Regions from separate parts of the Marinomonas sp. 5E14-1 genome, predicted to be linked through region 2. Evidence: predicted binding sites of a transcription regulator. Region 2 holds the regulator's gene; the other holds the start of a gene.
What was found. Region 2 encodes sigma-54, which starts transcription at its own class of promoters, with help from an activator protein. Its sites were predicted from a motif close to TGGCACNNNNNTTGCTNT; they were not measured.
Positions count from the first base shown of each region.

Region 1: the regulator sigma-54 is predicted to act here: its motif matches at 3,342-3,359, upstream of flgB (flagellar basal body rod protein FlgB).

Region 1 is NZ_JBDXMW010000002.1:133,509-139,877, forward strand. It holds gene ABFY09_RS02240 (flagellar hook protein FlgE) at 26-1,723, opposite strand; gene ABFY09_RS02245 (flagellar hook capping FlgD N-terminal domain-containing protein) at 1,737-2,444, opposite strand; gene flgC (flagellar basal body rod protein FlgC) at 2,455-2,904, opposite strand; gene flgB (flagellar basal body rod protein FlgB) at 2,910-3,302, opposite strand; gene ABFY09_RS02260 (protein-glutamate O-methyltransferase CheR) at 3,513-4,349, opposite strand; gene ABFY09_RS02265 (chemotaxis protein CheV) at 4,410-5,339, opposite strand; gene flgA (flagellar basal body P-ring formation chaperone FlgA) at 5,480-6,172, shown strand; gene flgM (flagellar biosynthesis anti-sigma factor FlgM) at 6,287-6,369, shown strand, end outside.
Region 2 is NZ_JBDXMW010000004.1:37,620-43,988, forward strand. It holds gene ABFY09_RS04475 (YhdP family protein) at 1-1,230, shown strand, start outside; gene yjgA (ribosome biogenesis factor YjgA) at 1,324-1,857, opposite strand; gene mgtE (magnesium transporter) at 1,864-3,219, opposite strand; gene ABFY09_RS04490 (HPr family phosphocarrier protein) at 3,228-3,497, opposite strand; gene ptsN (PTS IIA-like nitrogen regulatory protein PtsN) at 3,507-3,956, opposite strand; gene ABFY09_RS04500 (RNA polymerase factor sigma-54) at 3,974-5,446, opposite strand; gene lptB (LPS export ABC transporter ATP-binding protein) at 5,522-6,247, opposite strand; gene lptA (lipopolysaccharide transport periplasmic protein LptA) at 6,248-6,369, opposite strand, start outside.

The sequences.
Region 1 (6,369 bases), on a different contig from region 2:
GCCTAAATCTTCTCTCTCCAGAAAATTAACGAAGGTTTATTATCGTCTGTGTGACAGTATTTTCTGTTTCTAATGTTTTACTGTTTGCTTGATAATTACGCTGCGCCTCAATCAATGCAACCAATTCAGACGTTAAGTCGACATTAGACTCTTCTAACGCTCCACCTTGAATTTTTCCTAATGTGCCGCTATTTGGACGACCAATATCAGCTGGACCAGAGCTCTTACTAGCCAACCAAGACGTATGCCCATTAGGCATAAGACCGTCAGTACTATCAAAAGTTGCTAGGGCAAGCTGGCCAAGTGTTGCCGTTTGTTGGTTTGTGTAATTAGCAATCAAAAAGCCATCACTATCAAAGGAGATACCTTGCAGCTCACCAGCAGAAAAACCGTCTTGATCAAACGTATCTGTATTTGCCAATGCATACTGCGTAGAACCATTTAGATCCAATGGCGTAATACGACCGCGGTTTGTCGGATCAACCCCTAGAATCTCTAATGAAATCGGCTCCGCAATATCAAATGGAGGCAAACCTCGATACGCGCCAAGCAAGTTACCTGCCGCGTCAAAAGACACTGAAGTATTACTTTCCAAAAAGCGAGTATCTTCACCTGTTATAGGATCTTCAAAAGTTTCTTCACCGTCCATTGTCACGCGCAACTCGTAAGTATTCTCTTCACCTTGTTTAATAAAGTAGTACCCCAGTGTATGCGCTTCACCTAAAGCATCATAAACCGTTCGAGTATTACTGTAGTTGTATGTTTCTGGCTCAAGCGGATCAAATGCCTCACGCCCTACAGAGCTAGAATCTCTCACGTCTTCAGGTGCCAATGTTGAGTTAATCGCTATCCCACTCAATGTACCAGCCACTGTTAAAGGTGTTTTGGTTCCCGCTTCAATATCAGCTGTTGTTGGCTGCGCCCCACCGATATATAAAAGCTCGAATGGCAATTCATTCTCCCCATCACCATTATAATCCACCCCTTCTTGATCCGAATTAAAAGTCGCAAACGCTTCATCCATAAACGCAGCGCCAGTATCATCCAACATTGCACCATTTACTGTGGCGTGAACCTGGTAGGTATTTGGCAGCTCACTCTTAGCATAATAGTAGGTCACTATATTAGTTCTACCATTGGCATCAACAACACCTTGAGTTTGAGTAAAGTTGTAAGTATCAGGATCAAGCGGATCAAACTCAGCTTTTATGTACGGAGGGACATCTTCATTTTTAGAGTTCAAGTTAACTTTTAAAGACATTTCTGTCGTAGGCTCTGGAGGAATACGATCGTTTGGTATTGTCATATCTTCCAAATTACCACCAATGATCCCGTCAACGGCATTGTAGCCTTGCACATTGCTACCATCGTTCGTTACTAAGAAACCATTTTCATCTAATTTGAAGTTACCCGCTCGGGTATAGGATTGAGCAACACCAGCATCCAATACAAAAAAGCCAGCGCCATCCACAGCAATATCGAGGTTATTATCAGTATAAGATAAGTTGCCCGATGAAAACTCTTGGGAGACATTACTAACGCTCACACCAGAACCAATACTGTTACCACTACCAGCACCCAAAACGCTTGTATTATAAAGGTCATCAAATTCTATACGAGACTTTTTGAAACCCGTTGTGTCAGCATTGGCAATGTTATTACCCGTCACACTTAAATAATCAGCAGAAGCTTTAATGCCAGATAGTGCAGTATTGAATCCCATAATACTCTCCCAATTACCCTAAAATTTCTAATTCGTTTGTGAGTTTGATTTTGCCGTGGTTTTCCACATTCAAAACGGTTCCATCTTCGCCATTAATCGTAACACCTTGGATACGTGTCGGTAGACGTGTTGTCATAGCTGAGATTTCACCTTTATCATTCGTTGATGATGCTGCGAAGCGATATTCACCAGGCGGCAAAATATTTCCTTCATCATCTAGTCTGTCCCATTTGTAGTCGCCTGAATTCAGTGTAGACGTACGAACAAGAACATTGTTTTCATCGTATATTTTCAGTGTGGCCGTTTTAGAATCTTCTGGAATCGTTGTCTTCAGTTGAACATCATCCGAACCTTCAGAGATTTTTGCCGTACTTCCTTCCATCAAAATAGATCGCCCCACCAAAGTGGAAGCACTAAGCGCTTGATTAGAAGTCAAAGACGTTGCCATAGTTTCAAGCTGATCTGATATGCCAGTTAAACGCTCCAAAGAGCTAAACTGTGACATCTGAGCCACCATATCATTCGCATCTTGAGGTGCAGTTGGATCCTGCCCTTTAAGCTGCTCAATATATAGCTTCAAAAACACATTTTGATCCGCTAACGCGCCCGTTTCTTCTGTAGAGGTCGCAGGCTTTTCAACACCGGCTTTCGCCTTAGCTGAATCTGTCCCATATTGCGAGATCAGATTACCTAGGCCTTTAGTGTCAGATATATTTGCCATCTGTTAGCTCCTACGACTGCCCAAGTGTGAGCATTTTCTGCATCATACTTTTTGCTGAGTTCATAATTTCCACATTCGTTTGAAAAGATCGAGAAGCTGACATCATATCTGCCATTTCTTCTATTGGATTCACGTTCGGATAGAACACATACCCTTCTTCATTTGCCATTGGGTGATCTGGCTCGTATCTAGGCTGTAACGGCGCATCTGATTCAACAATGCCATCTACTTTTACACCCACACCAGCACCACTATCATCCATGCTGGCATTACTCCAACCAAACTCACGCATACTGTCATTCATCATTTGCGAAAATACAGGTTTACGAGCACGATAGGTTTGATCTGCTGAGCTAGCAACACTGTCTACATTTGCCATGTTACTGGCTACTGTGTTCAAACGTACTGTTTGAGCACTCATTGCAGATCCAGAAATTGTAAAAATATTACTTAAAGACATCGTAATTAATTCCCTGTAAGCGCTTTTTTCATGCCACTAATTTTTCTATCCAAAAACATAAAGCTTGTATCGAACTGTAAGGAGTTTTGCGCATATTCCGCTTGCTCTCTTTGCATATCGACATTGTTTCCGTCTAAAGAAGGTTGATTAGCGTTTCGATACAAAAGCGCATCGGAACCTGACGAAAAACCTTCTCCTGATATATGCTTAGAGTTTGTACCCGCTAATTGCAGTTTGTTACTAGCATCGTTAAGCATAGAATCAAAGCTGATGTCTCGCGATTTGAAGTTAGGCGTATCGGCGTTAGCGATATTATTAGCAAGCACTGCCGCTCTAGCACTTCTAAACTCTAGCGTCTTATCGTGTCCTGCAAATGCACTCGCAAAAGATATAGCCATTAAACCCTCAAATTAAAAACATCATAAACTAAATAATATAAAGCAATTATGATGCCAAAATAAAATTAACATATAATTCAATAGGTTATAGTTTTTATTTAGAGGAACGGCAAAAAGCGGCAAACCATAAACAAGGAAAACAAAGACAAAAAAACCCACCCTAAAAAATTAAGGCGGGCTTTTTAATAAGGCTTTTGCAATATTATAAGATTATAAGGCTTTAGCCTTGTAAACAATACCAGGATGACATTGTACAATCTCAAAGTAAGCTGAAAGACCACTCAACGCTTCTGAACCACCTAAGAACAAATAACCTCCGGGTTTTAAAGCTGCATGCATTCTTTTCAAAATATCTATCTTCAGATCACCAGTGAAATAAATCAGAACATTGCGACAGAAAATAACATCGAACTTACCCAAACCAGCAAATGAATCTATTAGATTCAAATAACGAAACTCCACTCTAGAACTCAAGTGAGACTTTATCTTCCAAGTTTGTTCATTGATCTTGTCAAAATGGCGTTTCTGAAAGTCTGCCTCTAAGCCACGAGCGATCGCTAAACTGTCATACTCACCTAGTTTTGCATGCTGAAGTATATTGGTACAGATATCTGTCGCAATAATTTTCTCACCAGCTTTCATCACACCTGGACGAGAAGCCTTAAAGTCTTCAATCACCATACTAATAGAGTACGGTTCTTGACCTGTAGAAGAAGCAGCAGACCAAACTCGCAAAGGAGTTGAAGACATTTCAGGTAATATCTTTTCTTTTAAAATAGTAAAAGGATGAGTATCACGAAACCAAAGTGTTTCATTGGTTGTCATTGCATTGACGACTTCTTCTTTAAGTTTTGCATTACCAAACTTTTCAAGTGCATCAACCAATTGCTCAATTTTAGTAAAGTTTTCTCGCTCTAAAATTCGCCCTAAACGGCTAGCCACCAAATATTGCTTATTATCGCTAAGGGATATACCACATACCTTTTGAAGGTATTCCTTAAACCTAATATATCCATTAGGTGTGATTACATTTGTACTACTGAGCATTAAAACTCCATATATGGTAGAAGCCCATTAAATAAAACCAACCGAAAAGGAGCCTACCGACTATTCCGTTTGAGCCTGTACTGTTTCTATTGCTAATCGAGCCAACTCATCTGGCTGAAATTTTGCCAAAAAGCCATCTGCCCCAACTTTCTTTACCATCGCCTCGTTGAAAACACCACTTAATGATGTATGAAGCAGGATAAATAAATCTTGTAAGCGGCTATCGTTCCGAATCGCGGTTGTTAGGGTATAACCATCCATTTCAGGCATCTCAATATCTGAAATCACCATGGAAAATACCTCTGTAATATCTTTGCCTTCAGCCACTAGACTTTCAAGATGATCAAGCGCTTCACGACCATCATGCAAGACAGTTGTCTCAAAACCCACCTGCTCCATACAACGCTTAATCTGTTTACGAGCAACAGAGGAGTCATCTACAATCAGAATGTGGTGTTTTTTTGCATTTTCTTGAACGCTATCATCCACAATGCCAGCAGATATATCCTGACGGGTTGGCGCCACCTCAGAAAGAATTTGCTCAACATCGAGGATTTCAACCATCTCTTTCTCTACCTGACATACAGCTGTCAGATAATTATCATTAGACAAACCTTTTGGTGGTGGCTGAATATCACTCCAGTTCATATTTACGATTCTTTCTACGCCACGCACCAAGAATCCCTGTATACGACGATTGTATTCAGTAATTATGACAAAGCATTGATCAATATTTTCAATCGGGCTTGCACCTGTCGCCAATCCTAGGTCTAAAATGGGAATTGTTCCGCCACGAATATGAGCCACACCTCGAACAACATGTGAGCTATGAGGCATAGAGGTAAGTTTAGGGCATTGAAGAATTTCCTTCACCTTAAAAACATTGATACCGTAAAGATGCTTACCGTTTAAGCGGAATAATAACAGTTCTAGTCGGTTTTCACCTACCAACTGCGTACGTTGATTAACAGTATCCAAAACTCCAGCCATAAACGCCTCCAAAATGTGCAAACATCATACTGAGGTATCACCTCATAATTGTTAAGTTACATCATCCAATGATAAAGTGATTTATCAGATTTTACTAACTATCTTATTTATAACGTAATAATAAACAAAGAGAGCTAATCATGCGAATCATAAGGCTAACAATAGCCTTCTTTTACTTCCAAGCAAGTTTAATATTTGCAGAATCTATTGAAAAGCAAATTAATCACTACATAAACCAAGTAGAGATACCTCGATTACTAGAAATATATCCAGAAGCCGATGTTGCCGTTTCTTTGAATAACCTAGCAGCATTAAATTATTTACCTATCTGCGAAGCTGGCACCATTATAGTTACAAATCAAAGGCCTGAGGCCGATAAGCGCACAACTTATGAAGTTAGCTGTGATTCACCTGTATGGAAATCCTACGTACCAGTTACTCAATTCATCACTATTCCAGCAATCAAAACTATTTCCCCCATCAATCGAGGACAAGAAATAAACAAAACTAACACGGGTGTTGGCGATGTTGATATATCAACTTTAAGAGGCCAAGTTTTTACGGCAAAGAATCCACCTTACGGCCTGATTGCCTCACGCAACTTACGCATCAACACCTATATAACAGATAATTTGACCAACCAACCGACCTTAGTTAAAAAAGGCGACCTAGTGCTTATTACAGCAAGCAATGGGAACATTATAGTCAAGATGAACGGTGTTGCTTTAGAAAACGGCACAAAAGGACAACAAATACGTGTAAAAAACACCAGTTCTGAACGAATTGTATACGCCAAAGTTGTAACTAGCAGTGAGGTTCTTGTAAACTATTGAACATAGACACGTTGGCATACAATTAATTCTTTTTTATTTTTGATTACCACTAAAGTTTTTAGAGACATAGCCGACAATATAGACAGGCAAATCATAAAAGGGCGGAAAAACCCAATGGCAATACATTTAACAGGTCTATCAAACCAAGGCACCATCACTAAAAGCGAACGTTCGCAGAAAGATGATGTGGCAGGGAG
Region 2 (6,369 bases):
TTAAGTGACACTATCCCCAAAGGATTGGTGTTGAATGGTAACTTCGACTACTTTGATGTCCAAGAGTGGTTCTCTGTCTTCAATAAATTTTCATCTGATGATGTGAAACAAATAGAAGTCGAAGTTCCTCAGCTGCCAACTTGGATTAATAAAATAAATCTTATCATTGATGATGTTGAGGTGAATCCGTATAACACTTGGCGCAACTTTAAAGTCTCTTATGACGCTTCAAAGGGCGATGCTTTATTGGTGAATTCTGATGAGCTGAACTTCTCGTATACAAATGAAAGCCAAACGCCAAATTTGCATTTTGGATTTTTGAGTTGGAATACGGCACCTTCAAATGATGATTCGGCATCGCAAGAAAGTGACAATGTGGAAGCGCCTATTTCGGCATCTCAAGTGCCGAATATAGCATTATCGGTTGATGAGCTGTATTTAAACGAAAAGCCATATGGTGATTGGCGGCTGACGGTCAAAAGAAATGCGAATAAAGTGAGTATTGAGCCTATAACGACTAAATTAAAAGGTGGCTCTTTTTTTGGGCGCTTTGTTTGGGTAGACGCTGGAGAAGATTCTACCGTTGAGTTGGCGATAGGTTCTAAAGGTAAGGATGTTGGCGAATTAGCTGGGAAGTTTTCTAATGAGAGCTATATCTCATCCAAGGCTTATCAACTGGATGTTGACTTAAATTGGAAAGGGCATCCGTTTTACTTTGATCGAAGCTCTGTGTCGGGCGGTATTGGTTTTTCTGCAGAAGACGGCAATTTTCATAAGGTTGATGAGCTGCCTTCTTTTTTGAAGGCGCTTGGTATTTTCAATATTGGTGCTTTGAGTAGAAGGTTGGTGTTGGACTTCTCTGATATTTACGAGCCAGGGTTAACTTACGATGATTTCAATGGAGTGTTGTCTTTAAATAAAGGGATTTTGATGACAACGAAACCAATCAAAATTGTCGCGCCTTCTGCAGAGTTGACTGTGGAAGGGAAAGCGGACATTGTAAATGAAACATTGGATGAAAAATTGACGGCAACTTTCCCGTTAATGGGTACTTTACCTCTCGCTGGGTTGTTGCTTTCTACGCCTCAAATTGCCGGTTTGCTCTTTATTACAGATAAATTGATTGGTGATCAATTGTCTAAGGTGACCAGTATTCAATACAAAGTAGAAGGTTCGTTTAATGATCCGGTTATTACGCCCATTAAGTATCGACCTTTGGAGAAAAAATAACCTACTTTTCCTTTTAGGAATGCTTTTTATCTCACATAAAAAGCTCTAGCTATTTGTGTAGCTAGAGCTTTTTTATCACTTATTTTTGAGGTATTACTTAAGGCCTAAGCGTTTTTCTTCTGCTTCACGTAAAAAGCGAAACAGTTTTTTACGATTGGTTGTGTTGCTTCCTTGTGACACTTCTTTCTGAGATAGGCGAATAAGCTGTCTAAGTAGCTGTATATCTTCCATATTTGGGTTTTCGTCTAAGTATTGAGACAAAACCTCTTTGCTATTTTCACCGATTAAAGCGTCTCTTTTGGCTTCTAGTTGATGGAAAAGCTTATTGTATGCGGCTGATGTGGAGTCAAATAAAGCCACCCGCTGAGCAATCGTTTCATGATCTTCCGTACGCATGATTTTGCCTATGTACTGCAAGTGTCTTCGTGATGCTTCATGGTGTTTGATTCTTTCGGCTTCTGCAATGGCATCGCGTAATGTATCAGACATTTCAACTTTTTTAAGTTGGTTTTTACTTAACTTAAGTAGCTTTTTGCCAAGATCTTGCAAAGCTTCCATTTCTCGCTTGATCTGGGTTTTGCTTTTAGGGATTTCGTCTTCATTTTCAAATTGATCAAAGTCTGTCATGGGAACCTATATTAAAAAGATGGTAGCAAGGCCAAGGAAGGAAAGAAATCCAACAACATCTGTTACTGTTGTGAGGATTACGCTTCCAGCAAGAGCTGGGTCTATACCGACTTTCTTCAATAAAATCGGTAAAAGTGTGCCTGTCATTGCGGCAAATAAAAGATTAATGATGATCGCGCCAGCAATGATATAGGCAATCTTCATATTGTCAAACCAAAGTGCGGTGAGAACGGCAATAATGGTTGCCCACAGAAGCCCATTAATGAGGCCAACAATGAGTTCTCTGTTTAACAGCCAGCGAGTATTGGTAGTGCCTATTTGGTCGAGCGCGATACCGCGTATTACTAATGTGAGAACTTGAGAGCCTGCGATACCGCCCATACTAGCGACAATAGGCATGAGAATGGCGAGAGCAACAACTTGGTCTAGCGTGTCCTGAAATAACCCAATGACATAAGATGCAATAAACGCCGTCACCAAGTTGACTCCTAGCCATACGGCGCGGCGCCTTGTTGTTCTCATAATGGGGGCGAAAGTATCTTCGTCGTCATCGAGACCAGCCATGCTTAGCATTGAATGCTCTGCTTCGTCTCGAATGACATCCACCACGTCATCGATCGTGATTCGACCTAGAAGCTTTTTGCTTTTTCCATCAATAACAGGGGCAGAAACAAGGTCCATTTTTTCGAATAACTGTGCGACTTCGCTGGCAGGTGTTTCAGCCTCAATGACGGTGTATTCTGTTTCCATGATATCTCGAACGATATCGCTGGTGTCTGACACTAATAACTTTGTGAGAGGGAGAGTGCCTAATAAGCGATCAGATCGACTAACAACCAGCAGGTTGTCTGTCATATCAGGGAGAATGTCGTGCCTTCTAAGGTAGCGAAATACAATATCAATCGTTATGTTTGGACGTATTGTTATTGTGTCTGTGTTCATTAAGCCACCGGCAGAATCTTCCGAGTAGCTTAATAGGGCTTCAACACGCACCCTGTCTTGCGTTGTCATGGACGCAAGAACTTCTTTTACAATAGTTTCTGGTAAATGCTGTAATAAATCGGCTAAGTCATCACTTTCAAAACTTTCCGATAACTCTATCAATCGCTCAGTATTCATGTTTTTCATGAATTGAGCGCCAATATCTTCACTTAGATATTGTAGCACTTCGCCTTGGTTTTCTGAGTCAATCAGCTCCCATAAAAGCTTTCGTTCTTTAGGTGGGGAGGATTCCAATAATCGAGCAACGTCCTGTGCAGGTAGTGCACCGTTAAGTAAATAACGGATTTGCATGGTGGCACCGGACTCAAGAGACTCGGTGACTGTCTGCAGGTGGTTAGTTAGAGTTGCTTTCTCTGACATATAAAGTGTTACTCATCTTCACCAAAGCGATTGTTGATCAATTCTATTATGGCTTTTAGGGCGTTTTTTTCGTCATCTCCATTGGTTTTGATATGAATTTCGGTGCCCTTTCCTGCAGCGAGCATCATCATTGCCATAATGCTTTTTCCGTCGACGTTACGACCTTCTTTTTCGATGGTAATATCACAGGAGAAGCGAGAAGTTGTTTCAACAAGTTTTCCTGCAGCTCTAGCATGCAAGCCAAGTTTGTTGATGATAGTAATAGACTTTTCTTGCATGCGTGCTTCCTATATTAACGAATCAAATATATTAAATAGCTCTTCGTTTGTTTGAGCGGTTCTTAATTTATCTAAAGATTGTGGCGATTGTGCTAATTCTGCAATCTGCGCCAATGTCGATAAATGAGAGTCACACTCGTGAGGTGGAACGATGAGGGCGAAGATCAAATCTACAGCTCTTTTATCAATCGCATCAAAGTCAATCGGTTTTTGTAATGACATCACAACGATTGCCGTATGATTGGCGGATTCCAAACGACAGTGAGGAATGGCTATACCATTTCCTATTCCAGTACTGCCAAGTTTTTCTCGGCCTAATAAAGCGTCATAAACCGCTTCGTTATCGCAATGTAGTTTGTTAGATGCGACTTCCGCTAAGTTCTCAAGAACGCGTTTTTTGCTGACAATCTCTTGTTTTGCAAAGACAAGTTCCGCTTTCAATAATGATTTTAATGGCATGATAAAGTAGTGTCCGTTTAGATCAATCGCTTGCGTTCATTGGATGGCGGTATGTTCATCGCCTCGCGGTATTTTGCAACAGTACGGCGGGCAACTTGTATGCCTTGGTCAGCCAAAATAGTCGCTAATTTATTGTCGCTTAAAGGTTTTTTAGCTGGCTCATCTGTTACTAGCTTTTTAATCATGGCTCGTATTGCTGTAGAAGAGCATTCTCCGCCAGATGCTGTGTTGACATGGCTGGAGAAGAAATATTTAAGTTCAAAAATACCTTTTGGTGTGTGTATGTATTTTTGAGTCGTCACCCTAGATATTGTTGATTCGTGCATGCCGACTTCTTCGGCTACATCGTGAAGTACCATGGGCTTCATGGCTTCTTCACCTAATTCAAAGAAGTCAATTTGACGGCTTACAATACAGCTGGCAACTTTTAATAGGGTTTCATTTCGGCTTTGTAAACTTTTCATGAACCACTTGGCTTCTTGTAATGACGTCTTGATATAGCTCGCGTCTTCGGGCGTTGACGCTGTGCTAGCCATAGCAGAATAGGTTTCGTTTATTTTGACAGGCGGTAAAGCGTCATTGTTTAGCTCTACTTGCCAGCTGCCATTGCGTTTTTTGACAGAGACATCAGGAATGACATAGTCCGTATCATCTGCATCAATAACAGAGCCGGGACGAGGATTAAGTTGTTGTATTAAGCAAACTACTTCTTTAAGAGCTTCGTCTTTTAGCTTTGTTTTTCTGCTTAATTGCGCAAAGTCACGACTGCCAAGAAGCGGCAAATAATTGTCAATCAGGTTATGCGTGCTTTTGTATAAAGGGTGGTTTTGAAATGCTTCTAGCTGAACTAATAGGCAATCTCGTAGATCGGTAGAGCAAACACCAATAGGGTCAAAACGCTGCAGTCTATGTTGGACTGCCATAACTTCTTCTATTTCAAGTTCTTCTAGTTCGGTCGAAAGGGACTCGCAGATATCGTTTGGTGTAATACTTAGGTAACCATCTGGTTGTACGCATTCAATAATTGCGTATGCAATCTCAATGTCTCGATCAGACATGTGAGTTAAATTTAATTGCCAGATTAAATGATCTTGTATGCTTTCTGCAGGCGCATTACGGCTTTCGAAGTCGCTGTCACCTTCATAGTTATTGTTGTCGCTGATCGCTGCAGAACTTTGGTAGGTGTCATCCCAGTTACTATCTATTGAGAGCTCTTCAGGAATGCTTTCTGTCCATTCTGATTCAACACGAGCTTCTTCACTTGTATTGATATCAGGTGTTTCTGCTGTGCTTTTGGATTCGATGCTAGCTGGTGCTTCTACTTGTCCTTGTTCGTCGTCGTCAAGTTCAAGAAGAGGGTTGGATTCAAGAAATTCATGAATTTCTTGTTTAAGATCCAGCGTAGAAAGCTGCAGCAAACGTATCGCTTGCTGCAGCTGGGGTGTCATGGTCAGCTGTTGACCGAGTTTTAACTGTAAAGACTGCTTCATGGAGCAACTCTTTTTATTTGAGTGAATTGGAACGAGTTATGCATACTACTCCCTTTCTGCAGTAATGATAAGGGGTTACAGGCGGAAGTCATCACCTAAATAGACTTTTTTCACCTGTTCATTGTTAATAACTGTACTAGCATCACCAGAAGCAATGATATATCCATTGCCCACAATATAAGCTTTATCACAGATGTCTAAGGTTTCTCTGACATTGTGGTCTGTAATCAGAACACCAATGCCGCTTTCTTGTAGGTGTTTGATGATAAGTTTGATATCACCGACAGAAATGGGGTCAACGCCAGCAAAAGGCTCGTCTAAGAGAACGAATTTTGGGTTCATTGCTAGTGCCCGCGCAATTTCTACACGGCGCCTCTCACCACCAGATAGGGCCATGCCTAAATTTTTTCTGATATGAGTAATATGAAACTCTTCTAATAAGTCTTCAAGTCTGGATTTCTTCTGAGCTTTTGTGAGTTCTTTACGTGTTTCTAAAATCGCTAGAATATTGTCTTCAACAGACATTTTTCTAAAAATAGAGGCTTCTTGTGGTAAGTAGCCGATACCTTTTTGTGCTCTGGTATGCATCGCGTTACTGGTGATATCTTTACTGTCGATGAATATGCCGCCTGCATCATTAGTAACCATCCCAACTATCATGTAAAAGCATGTGGTTTTGCCTGCACCGTTAGGACCAAGCAAACCAACAGCTTGCCCAGACTCAACTGAGATGGAAACATCCTTTACTACTTGTCGTTTTTTGTAGCTCTTTGCTAGGTTTTTAGCTTCTAGAAGGGCCATTTAATTTGTTTCCTCAGCTAATGGAGATTGAAGCGTCATCGATACTCTGCCTGTGCCTTTTTTTTCTGCACTAAAGGCTCCATCATCAATAGTGTAAAGGATGTAGTCGGCGGATATAGAGT